2 regions of the Kribbella sp. CCNWLW201 genome follow, and region 1 is predicted to be linked to the other one. Evidence: riboswitches for the same ligand, from Rfam matches in the RefSeq annotation. Region 1 holds a riboswitch; the other holds the start of a gene.
The links. Region 1 has a riboswitch for S-adenosylmethionine ahead of thrC (threonine synthase). Riboswitches for the same ligand answer to the same signal wherever they lie in the genome.
Positions count from the first base shown of each region.

Region 2: linked by a shared signal. The riboswitch ahead of V9K99_RS03500 (GNAT family N-acetyltransferase) and the one ahead of thrC (threonine synthase) in region 1 are both predicted to bind S-adenosylmethionine.

Region 1 covers NZ_JBBCBQ010000005.1:382,892-390,175, forward strand. Annotated here, with positions in the region: gene V9K99_RS23645 (cation:proton antiporter) at 1-173, shown strand, start outside; gene V9K99_RS23650 (helix-turn-helix domain-containing protein) at 343-1,305, shown strand; SAM riboswitch class I at 1,371-1,512, shown strand; gene thrC (threonine synthase) at 1,523-2,791, shown strand; gene V9K99_RS23660 (ubiquitin-like small modifier protein 1) at 2,788-3,063, shown strand; gene V9K99_RS23665 (zinc-dependent alcohol dehydrogenase family protein) at 3,076-4,098, shown strand; gene V9K99_RS23670 (SCO6745 family protein) at 4,304-5,125, shown strand; gene V9K99_RS23675 (hypothetical protein) at 5,242-5,469, opposite strand; gene V9K99_RS23680 (TetR/AcrR family transcriptional regulator) at 5,469-6,071, opposite strand; gene V9K99_RS23685 (hypothetical protein) at 6,174-6,977, opposite strand; gene V9K99_RS23690 (alpha/beta fold hydrolase) at 7,015-7,284, opposite strand, start outside.
Region 2 covers NZ_JBBCBQ010000001.1:749,403-756,686, reverse strand. Annotated here, with positions in the region: gene ilvA (threonine ammonia-lyase IlvA) at 1-1,136, opposite strand, end outside; gene V9K99_RS03520 (HIRAN domain-containing protein) at 1,368-2,234, shown strand; gene V9K99_RS03515 (hypothetical protein) at 2,307-2,657, shown strand; gene V9K99_RS03510 (GNAT family N-acetyltransferase) at 2,730-3,260, shown strand; gene V9K99_RS03505 (class I SAM-dependent methyltransferase) at 3,365-4,075, opposite strand; gene V9K99_RS03500 (GNAT family N-acetyltransferase) at 4,127-4,672, opposite strand; SAM riboswitch class IV at 4,684-4,798, opposite strand; gene V9K99_RS03495 (hypothetical protein) at 4,967-5,341, shown strand; gene V9K99_RS03490 (hypothetical protein) at 5,447-5,785, opposite strand; gene V9K99_RS03485 (hypothetical protein) at 5,803-5,976, opposite strand; gene V9K99_RS03480 (cation diffusion facilitator family transporter) at 6,044-6,790, opposite strand; gene V9K99_RS03475 (ArsR/SmtB family transcription factor) at 6,787-7,164, opposite strand.

The DNA of each region.
Region 1 (7,284 bases):
GGGGCGTCGGGTCTGTGTTCTATCTGGCGTACGCAGGCGCCGAGTTCAGCACCGACCTGCCGTGGCTGTGGGCGACGGTCGGCTTCACCGTCGTCCTGAGCGTGGTTGTTCACGGCGTTGCGGCGACACCTCTGATGCGGATGCTCGACCTCCGCCGCGACCGGACTTCGTGAGCGCGGCGGCCGGCGGCTCGAGGCCGTGCCGAATCGCGGAGGCGGCGTGGACTCCGGCGGCGACCTGGACGGCGAATTCCTTCAATCCCTTGAACATGACTCCATCGTCCGAGAGTCGAGCCGCGCTCAGAAGTGGCGTGAACGACGACTATCGCTAAGATTGTGACACATGGATCAGCGCAGCGTTTCAGTCCTCGCGTACGACGGCATGACGGCCTTCGAAGCCGGCATCGTGATCGAGGTTTTCGGGCTGGCCTGGCCGGATATCGACCAGCCCTGGTACGAGCTGAAGGTCTGCACCGAGACACCCGACCCGATCCGCGTACTCGGCGGCGCCACTCTGAGTAGCCCACACGGCCTGGAGGAGTTCGCCGCCGCCGACACAGTCGTCATCCCGAGCGTCGCCGACCCGCGCGGCGAGACCTCTCCCGAGCTGATCGCCGCGCTGCAGGAGGCCCATCGTCGCGGCGCCCGGATCGTGTCGATCTGCTCGGGTGCGTTCGCTCTCGCCGCCGCCGGCCTCCTCGACGACCGCCGTGCGACTACCCATTGGCGGTACGCCGATATGCTCCGCAAGCGCTACCCCAAGATCGTCGTGGATCCAGAGCCGCTCTACACCGACGAAGGCGACGTACTCACGAGTGCCGGCTGTGCTGCCGGGCTGGACCTGGCCATGCACCTGGTTCGCAAGGACTACGGCGCGGCCGTGGCGAACTCGGTCGCCAGGCGACTGGTGATCCAGCCGTACCGGTCCGGCGGTCAGGCGCAGTACATCGAATCCCCGGTGCCGCCCGACCCCGACGACGCCTCGGTCGCCCGGAGCCTCGGCTGGGCGCTCGAACATCTCGCCGAGCCCATCGGCGTACCCGATCTGGCCAAGCAGGCCGGGCTGTCGCCGCGGACGTACCTGCGTCACTTCGTGAAGGCGACCGGTACGACGCCCGGCAAGTGGCTGATCGCCCAGCGGATCCAGGCGGCCCTGACGATGCTGGAGACCGGGGATGCGCCGGTGGAGGAGATCGCGTTGGCGGCCGGGTTCGCCACGCCGGTCACGCTCCGCCACCACTTTTCCAAGCAGTTGCACACGTCGCCGTCGGCGTACCGTCGTACCTTCCGGGCCCGGCACGGCTGAGATCGACTGTCTCGGATGGTGGGAACCGAAGACACAATATGGACCCGATTGGGTAACCTCGGGGGAGCTCATCCAGAGGGACTGAGGGAAACGGCCCGTTGAAGTCCCGGCAACCCTCCCCGTCGAGCCCCCGTCCTGGGGGTGACTCGCGGTGGAACGGTGCCAAATCCGTCCCACGCCGAGATCCGGTGCCGGGGAAGATGAGGAGGGAACCTCCATGAGCCTGACCGCCGACTCGACCACCCACACCATCCGTGAAGGTGCCTTCGGCAACGGTACGCACCTGAGCTGTCGCGCCTGTGGGGCGAAGTCGCCACTTGGTCCGTTCTACGCCTGTACCGAGTGCTTCGGTCCGCTCGAGGTCGGGTACGAGTACCCGACCATCACCCGTGAGCAGATCGAGGCCGGCCCCAAGAACATCTGGCGCTACCAGCCGCTGCTGCCCGTCCCGGTCGACGTGGCCAGCTTCCCGAACACCGAACCCGGCTACACCCGGCTGATCGACGCCGGCAACCTGGCCCGCGAGCTCGGCCTGCGCAAGCTGTGGGTGAAGGACGACTCGGGCAACCCGACGCACTCGTTCAAGGACCGGGTCGTCGCGTCCGCCCTGAGCGCCACCCGCGAGCTCGGCATGAAGGTCTTCGCCTGCCCCTCCACCGGCAACCTGGCCAACGCCGTGGCCGCTGCCGCCGCCCGGGCCGGGATCCGCTCGGTCGTGTTCATCCCGCACGACCTCGAGCGCCCGAAGGTGATCACCACCGCCGTGTACGGCGGCACGCTGGTCGCCGTCGAGGGCAACTACGACGACGTGAACAAGCTGGCCTCCGAGATCGCCGGCGAGGAGGAGGGCTGGGCGTTCGTCAACGTCAACGTCCGGCCGTACTACTCCGAGGGCTCCAAGACGCTCGCCTTCGAGATCGCCGAGCAGCTCGGCTGGCGGCTGCCGCAGCAGATCGTCATCCCGGTCGCCTCCGGTTCGCAGCTGACCAAGATCGACAAGGGCTTCACCGAGCTGGGCAAGCTCGGCCTGGTCGACGCGACCGACTACAAGGTGTACGGCGCCCAGGCCACCGGCTGCTCGCCGGTCGCCCAGGCGTTCCGCGACGGGTACGACGTGGTGAAGCCGGTGAAGCCGGACACCATCGCGAAGTCGCTGGCGATCGGCAACCCGGCGGACGGACCGTACGTCCTGGACGTCGCCCGCCGTACCGGCGGAGTGATCGAGGACGTCAGCGACGAAGAGGTCGTCGAGGGCATCCAGTTGCTGGCCCGGACCGAGGGCATCTTCACCGAGACCGCGGGCGGGGTGACCGTCGCGACGCTGAAGAAGCTGATCGAGTCCGGCCAACTCGACCCCGAGGCCGAGACGGTGATCATCAACTCCGGCGACGGGCTGAAGACGCTCGACGCCGTGGCCGACCGGGTCGGCCCCAAGGTGACCATCCCCGCGTCGTACGACGCCTTCGTGAAGGCAGGCCTGCAGTGAGCGTGAGTGTCCGCGTCCCGACCATCCTGCGGCCCTACACCCAGGGCGCGTCCGCGGTCAGTGCCGAGGGGGCGACGCTGAGCGAGGTGCTGGAGTCGCTCGACAGCTCCTACCCCGGCATCAAGGCCCGGGTGCTGGACGAGTCGGGCGAACTGCGCCGCTTCGTCAACGTATACGTCGACAACGACGACGTACGCTTCGCCGAAGGCCTGCAGACGTCGATCAAGGACGGCGGCGAGGTCTCGATTATCCCCGCGGTAGCAGGCGGCTGACATCATTGCCGGATGCGCGCTGTCGTAGTTGAGCAGTACGGCGTCCTGCCGACGGTTGCTGACGTAGCGGCCCCTGAGCCGGAGCCCGGTGGTGTCGTCCTGAAGGTCGAGGCCACCGGGCTGTGCCGCAGTGACTGGCACGGCTGGATGGGGCACGACCCGGACATCGTCCTGCCCCACGTCCCTGGGCACGAACTGGCCGGAACGATTGCCGCGGTCGGTGCCGGCGTGCTCGGCTGGCAGATCGGTGATCGGGTGACCACACCGTTCATCTGCGCGTGCGGCTCGTGCGAACAGTGCTTGGAGGGCAACCACCAGGTCTGCCCCAACCAACTCCAGCCCGGCTTCAACTACTGGGGCTCCTTCGCCGAGTACGTCGCCCTGCCGTACGCGGCCGTGAATCTCGTGCGGCTGCCGGATGAGATGGACTTTGACACCGCGGCCGGGCTGGGATGCCGGTTCGCGACCTCGTTCCGAGCGGTGCGGCAGGTCGGCCGGGTCGCGGCGGACGAGAACGTGGTGATCTTCGGCTGCGGCGGCGTCGGCCTGTCGGCAGTGATGATCGCGGCCGAACTCGGCGCGCGCGTGATCGCGGTCGACATGAACCCCGACGCGCTTCGGTTGGCCCGTTCGTACGGCGCTTCGGATGCGGTGCAGGCGTCGTCGGACACGGTGCGGGAGATCCGCGAGCTCACCGGCGGCGGCGCGCACGTGACGATGGACGCCCTCGGCGCGAACGGCATCGTCCAGCAGGCGTTGCTGTCGCTGCGCCCCCGCGGCCGCCACCTCCAGGTCGGCCTGCTCCCGTCCGGCGTCCAACTCGACGTCAGCCGCCTGATCGGCCAGGAACTGCAATGGCTGGGCAGCCACGGCATGCCCGCCCACGCCTACCCCGAAATGCTCGCCCTAGTTGCCAACGGCAACCTAAAACCCGCCGACCTGATCACCCGCACGATCACGCTCGACGAAACCCCCACCGCCCTAGCCGCCCTCTCCAACGGCACCCCCGCCGGCGTCACCATCATCCGCGCCTGACCCACGCGTGCCACGCGGTCCTCCTCCGTCGCTACGCGCGCGTGCGCGCGATCCTCCAGAGAACCGCTGGCCCACGAGAGCGCGCCGTCACGTGGTGCGCCGTACAGAACTTTGGTTGCAGGTTGCGGTGTCGGATCGGGGCAGACGTGTTCGTAGCAAGGGTGAGTGGCCGTCCACGAGGGGCGGCTCGACCGAGGAGAACCCCATGGAGTCCACCGCCCGCCGCCTGCATCGGCTCGTCGAGCCGATCCACCTGGTCACCTACTTCTCCGACGAGCCGACCGATGCGCTCATGGCGCTGGGCCTGCGGAACTACTGGGACGGCTACTTCGCCGGACGGGCCGCACCGCTGGGCATGGTCCCGCCCGAGGTGGTCCATGCGATCTTCTACAACTTCGCCGACGGCGAGGTCGCGCGTCACATCCCTCGCGTGTGGAAGACGGCCACTCCCCAGGACGCGCTCGCCGCTCGCGAGCAGGGCAGCGTCGCCGCGCTGAGGCGGATTCTCGGCGATCTCGCCGACACCCTCGGCCTCGCCCGCGCCGCCGAACTCGCCACCAAGGCGGCTTCCAGCGCCCCGACAGAGGGCCGGATCCTGTACGCCGCACTCCGAGCGCTCCCCGTCCCCGAAGATCCCGTGGCCAGGCTGTGGCACGCGGCCACCATGCTCCGCGAGCACCGCGGGGACGGTCATATCGCCGCTCTGGTCACCGCGGGCATCGGCGGCACAGAGGCCCACGTGCTCCACGCACTCTCCGAGGGAACGCCCGCAGCGAAGTTCGGCCGGGTCCATCACCTCCCCGCGGCCCAGCTGACCGCGGTCGTGGACGGGATGCACGCCCGCGGCCTCATCGACGACTCCGGCTGGCTCACCGACGCCGGCCGAAAGACCAAGGAGGAGATCGAGTCACGCACCGACGAACTCGCCGCACCGGCGTACGACGCCCTGGACCCAAGCGACCTCAACCAACTCATCGCCGACCTCGAGCCCATCGCAGCAACCCTCGACGCCACCGGCTCCCGATAGGCCTCCCCACGCACGAGCCCACCGCCTTCGGCGGCGGCTGTTCTTTGGGGCCGCGGAGCCGAAACCGCGCTCAGGTGGTCGGCGCGGACCAGGACGTGGACACCCGGCAACGGCCATCACTTCCGCTCGAAGTCGCGTCGGCTTTGCGGAGACTTTTCGCCACCAGGCGGTACTTTCCTTCCGAAGATCGGCCACTCGACCCCGTAGCTGGTGGATTTCGGCAGGGTCTTACGACCGAGATCCGCCTGCCTGCGCATGAGGCCACGAAGCATCTCCTCATGCGTCGGGATGCTGACGACCAGGACCACCCGCTCACCGCCGTGGGCGACGGTCTCCGTAAGCATCACGTCGAGAGCAGAACCCGGACTTGTTCTCGGATCTCCTGCACTACGGCGTCGACCGGGTTGGCGATGTTGATTGTCGCGGCCATGCTGAGGAACATGATCGCGGAGACGATGTGCGCGAGCGTCGCGGCGTCGGTGGAGTTGATGCGCTCGTCTCGCTGCAGTACGTCGGCGATCGCCTGTTCGGTCTGTACGGTCAGGCCGAGCGCGTCGCGGTGGTGGGGCTCCTCGGGGTCGCCGAAGACGATCTCCCGCAGGTAGGTCCGACCGTTGTCGATCTGTTTGCGGTTGCACTCCACGACCGGGCGGACGATCGCCATCACCGCGTCGACCACGTCGGGGATGCTCTCGGCCGCCGACCTGCCCTGTGCGAGCGCATCGGCGTAGGTGGAGTTCTGCACCAGCAGGAGGAGCTCGCCCTTGGTCTTGGCGTAGAGGAACAGCGTGCCCGCACCGATGTCGGCCTTGTCGGCGATCTCCTGGGTGGTGACCTCGTCGACGCCACGCTCGGCGAAGAGTTCTTGGGCGGCGGCGGTGATGCGGTCGAGCTTCTGCTGCTTGTTCCGCTCGCGACGCCCGGCTGGTTGGGAGGCGAGTGGCATGGCTGCTGTCCTTCTCTGCTGTGGGCTCCTGTATGGGCTCGAACGTGCTGGCGCTCATTCTTCCACGGCGGCTTCTTCCTGTTGGGGGTGAGCGATGCCGCACTATTGCTGGTAGTGGGGAAGTGCCGCGCCGTCTTTCACGAAGGTCAGGGCCTCGGACACTTCGTAGGCGTGTACGGCGGAAGCGAAGGGCGCCAGCGCGTCGGACAGGCTCTCGAGCTCGGGGCTTGTGAAGAAGGCCGCTCGCGCCGCCGGATCCGCGAAGCCCAGGATCAGCGACGCGTGGAACCGCTGGTCTGCCGGGTTGTCGTGCGCGACGTTGGGGGTGTCCCAGAGCTTCTCGATCCACGGCAGGAACGTCTGGGTTCTGAGTTCCGTCAGCACGCCCGTTCCGGCGAGAGCGCTGGCGAGTTCGAGGAGGTGTCTGCGGAAATCGCCGGCCCGTACGCCATCCCGCCGCCTGAGGTAGATGAGGGCTCGGGCGCCGACCTGCTCGCCGGGCTCGGCCACGTCGTACCGGCGCGACGAGTTCGGCGGTCCGAGGTAGAGCAGCGTTCGACGGAAGACGTTCACTTCGTCCTTGAACGCCAGCCGGGTCTGCTTCCGGCCCCGCAGCGGCGACAGTGCGGACTGGAACGTGACCTCCGCGACTCCGTCGATCTTGCGGTCGACGGGTATTTCCGTCTCGACGCCGCGGGTTGCCGGCCACAGCCCCGGATTGACGGCGGCGAGGTGGATCTGCCGGTACTCCTGGAAGCCCTTGGTCGCCGAGATGATCTTCGAGTGCGGCCCTTTCCAGTAGCCCATCCCGGTTTCCCGAGGCTGATCGGCGCGTACCCACAGCAGGATGGAGGACGCGAACTGCTTCCTCGGTCTGACCTGCGCTTTCGACAGTGACTTGCTCATGTCACGCATTCCTTTGCTGGTTCGGCTGCGGTGACGGTCAGCGGGCGAGGAAGTCGACGGCGACCGGGGCGAACTTGTCGTGGAACTGGAAGATGCCGCCGTGGCCGGAGTCGGGGTAGATGACCAGCTCCGAGCCCTTGATGCGGCGGTGCAGGTCTTCGGAGAGCACCGAGGGCACCATCCTGTCGTTGTCTCCGTTGGCGATCAGGGTGGGCTGGGTGATCTTCGACAGGTCGGCGGCGGCCGAGCGTCCCCACTTCTTGATCGCCTTGAGCTGTGTCTGGAACGCCTTCACCGAGACCGGTGC
Region 2 (7,284 bases), on a different contig from region 1:
TACTCGAACAGCGTGATGTCGTCGTCCGGTCCGAGCGTCTCGTCCAGGAACGTTCGCAGTGCACCGGGCTCCTGCGGGAACGTCACCAGGAAGTAGTGCTTCAGCCCTTCGTGCACCAGCGATCGCTCGAGGATCTCGCCGTACCGGCTGACATCGTTGTTCCCGCCGGAGAGCAGGCAGACCACGCTCTCACCGGGACGAACGTCCAGACCGTTGCCCAAGGCACCTGTTGCCAGCGCGCCCGCGGGCTCGGCGATCAATCCATCGGTCTGGTACAGCTCGAGCATCTCGCTGCACACCAAGCCTTCTGGCACCGAGAGCATTTCGATGCCTGCCTTTGCGACCAACGGCAACGTCACGTCGCCAACGCGTCGCACCGCAGCTCCATCCACGAAACTGTCGAGATGCGGCAACGTCACCGGCTCGCCGGCCTCCAGCGCCGCCGCCATGCTCGCCGCCCCGGCGGGCTCGACACCGACGATGCGTACGCCGGGATGACGCTCGGCCAGCCAGCTCGCGACGCCGGCGATCAGGCCGCCGCCACCGACAGGCACCACCAGTACGTCGGGCGCGTGACCGAGCTGGTCGACCAGCTCGACCGCCACAGTCCCTTGTCCCGCAACGGTTCTCGGGTCGTCGAACGCGGGAACCATCGTCGCCCCGGTGGCGTCGACCTCGGCCAGGGCCGCGGCGGCCGCGTCGTCGTACGTGTCACCGGTGACGATCACCTGGATCTGCTTGCCGCCGAGTGCCGCGATCCGGTCGCGCTTCTGGCGGGGCGTCGTCCGCGGAACGAAGACCTTGCCCTGGACACCGAGGATGTGACACGAGTAGGCGAGGCCCTGGCCGTGGTTGCCCGCGCTGGCGCAGACCACGCCGGCCGCCTTCTGATCGTCGTCCAGCTGGGCGATCAGGTTGTAGGCGCCGCGGAGCTTGTAGGAGCGGCCGATCTGCAGGTCTTCGCGCTTGAGCCAGACCTGGGCGCCGGTGCGCTCGGACAGCCGGAGATTCCGTTGCAACGGTGTACGCACCGCGACCTCGTCGAGCCGCTTGACCGCGTCTTCGACGGCTGCTGCGTCAACCAGATTCTGGCCTGTTCCGGTCGTCGAACGAGCGGTTGAACTACTGCCCTGCATGACGTTCCTTCCCGTGCATATGCACGATCTTCGCCGATTCGCTCGCAACACAAGACGATCCGCGTCCACAGTACGGACGGGCGGATACCTTTGCGCAACAGACCCTTGTGTTAGGCGTGAAACGGCCCTTCACTGGGCAGTCTAGTTTTCATACGCTCACTCGGTGTAACGGCCAGGGTCCTGGACGGGATGAGCCGAGTAAAGCCGGTCACAGTGGACTGGAGGGCACGAATGGAACTGATTCCGTTCAGTCTGTGGGGAGACGCCCTGTGGTGTGGTCAGGAAGTCGTGCGGGAGGCCCCGCACGAGCAGGCGATCCGAAGCCTGTTCCCCGACCCCATCCCAGCGCGAGGAGCAGACCTGGACACCGACGCGGATCTGGTCCCGGAACCGCACAACCGATTCGATCCCCGATCCATCGCCGTACGGGTGCAGGGGAAGGTTGTCGGCTACCTGCCGAGGGACGATGCGCACCGGTACCACCCGGTGTTGTCAGAGCTGGTGGCCCAAGGCCTGCAACCGCAGGTGCCGTGCCACCTGTGGGTCAGTGAGTGGGAGCCGGCCGACTGGGAGGGCAAAGGCGATCAGGAGACGGAGTTTCACGCGAGTGTCGCGGTGGCCCTCGGGCAGCCGCACATGCTGGTCCCGGTGAACCTGCCCCCGCCAGGCAGCTATCACCTGTTGCCGCCCGGCAGCGGCATCGTCGTCCCGGGCAGCGAGGTGCATCCCGACGTACTGGCACCGTTCTTCCGGGCGGAGGGCGAGTGCTGGGCGTACGCCACCATGCACGCGGTCGAGGAGGAGGACGGCATCCAGGACCGGCACCGGATCGTGGTCGAGGTCAGACTCGACGACGAACCGGTCGGGCGGCTCAGTCCGCGCCTGAGTGCCGAGTTCCTGCCGGCCATCCACTACCTGTCCGACATGCGCGCCGAGACCGCCGCCCGTGTCGCCGTCCGCGGCGACCGCATCGCATCGGAGGTGATCCTGTACGCGGCGCGGAGTCACGACCTGCCGGCCACCTGGCCGGACGGCCTGACCCGTTCCCCAGTCGCGTCCCCGCAATGGCACTACTGGGCGACGAAAGAAGCCAACTAGGCGGCTGCGCAGTACTCACCACGCCCCTTGGCGGGTACTGCGGAGCTACTTGACCGCAACTAGGCTCCGGCCATGGAACTCATGCCGGAGCCCGACGCGGACCTGGCCGCGCGAACCCTGCGGCACCTGTCGTCGGACGAGCTGGCCCTACTGGTTCACCGTACGGCGGTCTCCCTGCCTGCCGACCCGACCGACGAGCAGCGCCGGGAGACCGTGGCCACGCTGGACCACGCCCTCCCACCCGACCAGGCCCTGCTCGCCGTCTTCGCCGTACCGGACGAAATCCTGCGCGACATCCTGCACGCCGAACTAACCTCCCTCGGCACCACCCTGACCGGCCAACACCCCGATCCACCCCTCCAAACAACCGCCCTCGTAGAAGCCCGCCTGACGCAACTCACCACCGCCGCCCAGCGCACCTGATCAACACGAAGGCCGTCGGGCTGGCGCGGAAATGGATTTGCTGGGTGGGGGTGGTTCGCGTTGGGTTGCGGTATGGATGAACTGCGCACCGAGCGCTTGCTGCTTCGCCGCTGGCGGGAGTCCGATCTCGAACCGTGGGCCGCGATGAACGCCGACCCGGAGGTGCGTGAGTATCTGGGTTCAGTGCTGAGCCGGGAGCAGAGTGATGCTTCGGTCGCTTCGTTTCAGGCTGAGTTCGACGAACGTGGGTACGGCTGGTGGGCGGTCGAGGTGCAGGCGACCGGCGAGTTCGTCGGCTTCGCCGGCCTGGACGACGTCGAGCCCGGCATGCCTGTCAGCGGCGTCGAGATCGGCTGGCGCCTGGCCCGCTCGTCCTGGGGCCACGGCTACGCCACCGAAGCCGCCCGGGCGACACTGGATTTCGGCTTCGACAAGCTGGAGCTCCAGGAGATCCTCGCGATCACGACCTCCACCAACCTCCGCTCCCAAGCGGTCATGCAACGCCTCGGCATGACCCGCAACCCCGCCGACGACTTCGAAGACTCCTCAGTCCCCGAAAACGACTCCCTCCGCCACCACGTCATCTACCGAATCACCCGATAACCGGCAACACCGCCGTACCGGAATCGGCCGCGCGTCCTGGGGCTCAGGCGTCGTCGTGGAGGAGTTTTTCGAGGAGGGATCCGTCGCTTGACTCGCCGTTTGAGTCAGGCTGTCGTTCGGCAGGCTGCGACGAGGAAGACCGGGAATCTTGTCATGGCTTCTCGGGGGGATGACGGCTCGATCCTTGGCTGGGGTTCGGCTGTTCGGGTCAGGGTGAAGCCGTGGTGGTGGAGGGTGTTGAGGTAGGTCGACAGGGTGCGGTGGTTGGCGCCGACTTGCTGGCGGAGTGTTGAGAGCGAGGCGTCGGCCTGCCAGTAGCGCTCGTCGTAGTACGTCCCGTCGGACGGCCAGGCGGCGGATACGCCTTCTATCCCAGGAAAACAGGGATGCAGCATCGTGAAGGCGAAGACGCCGCCGGGGCGCAGTAGCCGACGGATGTTGGTCAGTGCACCGTCCAGGTCGTCGATGTCGGACAAACCCATGCTGCAGACGGCGGCGTCGTACTCATCGCCTTGCAGCAGTCCCGGGTCGGCCGCATCCGCGTGCAGATAGCGGATGCCCTGCGGTTCGTTCCGCTCGAGCTCTTCCGCCTTGCTGAGCATCGCGGCCGAGACGTCTACGCCGACCACGGAAGCGCCCTTGCGCGCGAGCCCGCGACTGATGCGTCCGTGGCCGCAGGCAACATCCAGCACTCGTTGTCCGGCAACGTCGCCCAGGAGCTCGAAGAGGGAGACACTGACCGGATCCGTGAGATCGTCCGTCCAGCCGGAGGCGTAGTACTCCGCGACCTCGTCGTACCGAGCAATAGCCGTCATACCTCGAACCTACCGACGCACTTCGGCGCAATCAGTCTGCCGTCAGCTAACTCAGCGGGTAAGTTGTGAGGCGTCTGGCCAGGACATGCGGAGGCAGGCCGGAGTGCCGTTCAGGCGGGTGGGATCTCCGCCGGGCGGTGGTACCTCTGCCGTTTCCACGCAGCTGGCTCCGGAGGCGAGGTAGAAGTGCTGCGCATCGGTGTTCTGCTGCAGCACCCACAGGTACATCGCGTTGCCGACCGCCTGGTCGGTGATGGCGCCCGCAGCGCGGGCCAGGAGTTGGGTACCGATGCCGGTACGGCGCTGTCTATGGTCGACATGCAGATTGTCGACAAGGCTGCCCCACCTGGCGTCCTTGTCGAACTCGACGTGAATGAAGCCGACCAGTTGACCGTCGTACTCAGCCAAGACGGTGGCGGTGTCGGTCGGTGCGGCCAGCCGTTTCGACCACACCTCACGACGATCGGCCTCGACGTCGCCGTCGAGGAACGAGTCCGCGTATGCACCCCGATAATGCCGACGCCAACTGTCCGCGTGCAGCGACGCAACCCGCTCAGCGTCGTTTGCGGTGGCCGAACGGAACCCCAGCGCTGCCATGACGATCCTCCATCTCGCGGCTTGCCCGGCACCCGACGTGCCGAACCTGGTCCTCACCCGGGGCACCCCACCCACGAGGAGGGTTGCCGGCCAGCAAGCCGGGGCTACGCGCTGACACTCATGACCAACCCCCAAACCGTAACAGCGAGACGGTCAAACCTCGACGGATATCCACGAGCGAGCTGCTCGAACCCGCGCCTCGCTCTCTCCTCTGCTGGTTCGTCTGAACCTGTCGAGGGATACGGTGCTCAGCAACGCGTTAGCCAGAAGCCGTTCCGCCACTGTGGAGTTCTCATGAGCTACGGCCCGCCGCCCGAACCGAACGCGTACCCCGCACCGCCGAACCAACCTCAGCAACAACCCTGGACCGACCCCCACGGCCGCGGGTGGCCCGGCGGACCAGCTCCGGTGGACCCTCCGAAGGGTCCCTCGCTGGCTGTGGCCGCGGTGATCCTCGGTCTGATCGGGTGCGGAGTGTGGATGCTCCCCTACAACCTGGACAACCTGCGGGCCTACTCCCCTCTCCCCTTCGGCCTGCTCGGGATCGTCCTCGCGGTCATCGGCTGCATCGGCCCCCGCCGCGGCAAGCCGCTGGCCGTGATCGGCTGGATCCTGTCCTTCATCGCCCTGATCCTCGCCGCAATCATGATCGTTCCCCAGTTCATCTGAGGACCGAGGCATCTCGACGGACCCGGGCCAGATGAGTGCTCTCCTGCAGTTCCCGTGCGGGAGGCGTCGCGTCAATGCCGCGTCGTACCTGTGGAAGCACGAGGGTCAGCTGATCAGCCCATTGGCGCGTGCCCTCCAAAGCTCTTCGCGCGCCGGCTTGCTATCGAGCAGTTGCAGACCCCTGACCGCCCAGTCCCGGAGAGACTCATCGTCGCCATGGAGTTGCTCGACGAGCAGCGACAAAGCATTCGGCGACCGAGCCTCACCGATGAGCTCGAGCAGCCAGCACCGCAACCCGTGATCCTCACGCTCCTCGACGAACGCCGCCATGAGCTCACCAACATGATCGCTTGCGTGAGGCAATAGCAGCCGAAACCCATCCTCCCGACCCTGCGGGTCCCGCCGACGCATCAGCCCCATCGCCCGCTCAAACCGCTTGCTCACCCATCGACAATAAGCGCTCAACCCGCCAGCCGGCCGATGTGGGGGAGGAAGCGGCCGGTGGTGGCGGCGTACTGGGGGTAGGTGTCGGCGTGGGTGGTGAGGAGGTAGGGCTCCTCGACTACGCGGACCTGTAGGTGCAGGGCGGTGATCAGTACGACGGCGCCGGCAAGGGCGACCACGTTGGGGACCATCAGGGCCAGGCCGATGCCGGCAGGATGTAGACAGCGAACAAGATCAGGGTGAGCGTGGCCATCGGGGTCAGTTCTCGCAGCAACCGTCAGCGCAGGCACCTTGGGAGCATCCGCACCCCGAGGCTCCGGTGGCGCCCGCGATCGGTGAGCAGCACCCCTCGCCCTTCCACGCCTCCACGCCTTCGCGGACCGCGACTGCCGCGATGATGAGTCCAGCGATTGGGTCCGCCCAGCCCCAGCCGAGTGTGGCGTTCAGCACCAGTCCGACGAGCAGCACAGCGGACAGATAGGTGCAAAGCAGCGTTTGGGTGCCGTCGGCAACGACCGCGTTCGAGCCAAGAGCCTTACCGGTACGGCGCTGTGCCCACGACAGGAACGGCATCACGATCAAGGAGGCGATCGCCAGTCCGATCCCGACCGGCGATACGTCGGGATCGCTGCCGCCGACGAGAGATCGCACCGACTCGAACGTCACATAGGCGGCCAGCGCGAAGAACGAGAACGCGAGCATCCGCAGCGCCTGACGTTCCCGAGACTCGGGCAGGCGGTGGCGGAACTGCCACAAGATGATCAGCCCGCTGGACACCTCGACGACCGAGTCCAGCCCGAACCCGACCAGCGCCACCGATCCGGCGACGAGGCCAGCCGTGATGGCGATGATCGCCTCGATCACGTTGTAGGTCACCGAAGCACCTGCGAGCAGCTGTGCGCGGCGGCCCAGCTTGCGTCGCTGTTCGGGGTCGGTCGTCCAGGTGCTCGGCGAAGTGGTCGAGAGCTGCAGCGGCTGGATCTGCAGGGGCTGGTGGTCGCTCACGAATTCACGCCGTACACAGGGCAAAGCGCGACGGCGTCACCGGTCAGGCCGAGCAAGCGCTCGGCCGCCGACAGGAGTTCGAGCGTCGCCTCGGGGTGAGTCAGGCTGAACAGCGACGCGCGTCCCTGTGGGCGGGACTCGACGAGACCGCAGTCCCGCAGGCAGGCCAGGTGCTTGGAGACAGTCGACTGCGCCAGCCCAAGATGCTCGGTGAGGTCCACGACCCGGTGATCCCCCAACGCCAGGTGCCGAACGATCGCCAGCCGCGACGGATCACTGAATCCATGAAACAAACACGCAGCCACCGACAGCGCCCCAGCCTCGTCGATCAGGTCGAGCCCGGCTTCCATCGTGACGTCAGATCGTGCTTTCATCGCCATTTGGCGATGTTATCGCCTATCGCCCCATTGTGAAAGCTGGCGCTAGCACGGGGTGCCGGACAGATCGGCGAAGTCATACGCCCAGACCGATGGCACGGGCGGAGGGCCGATGCC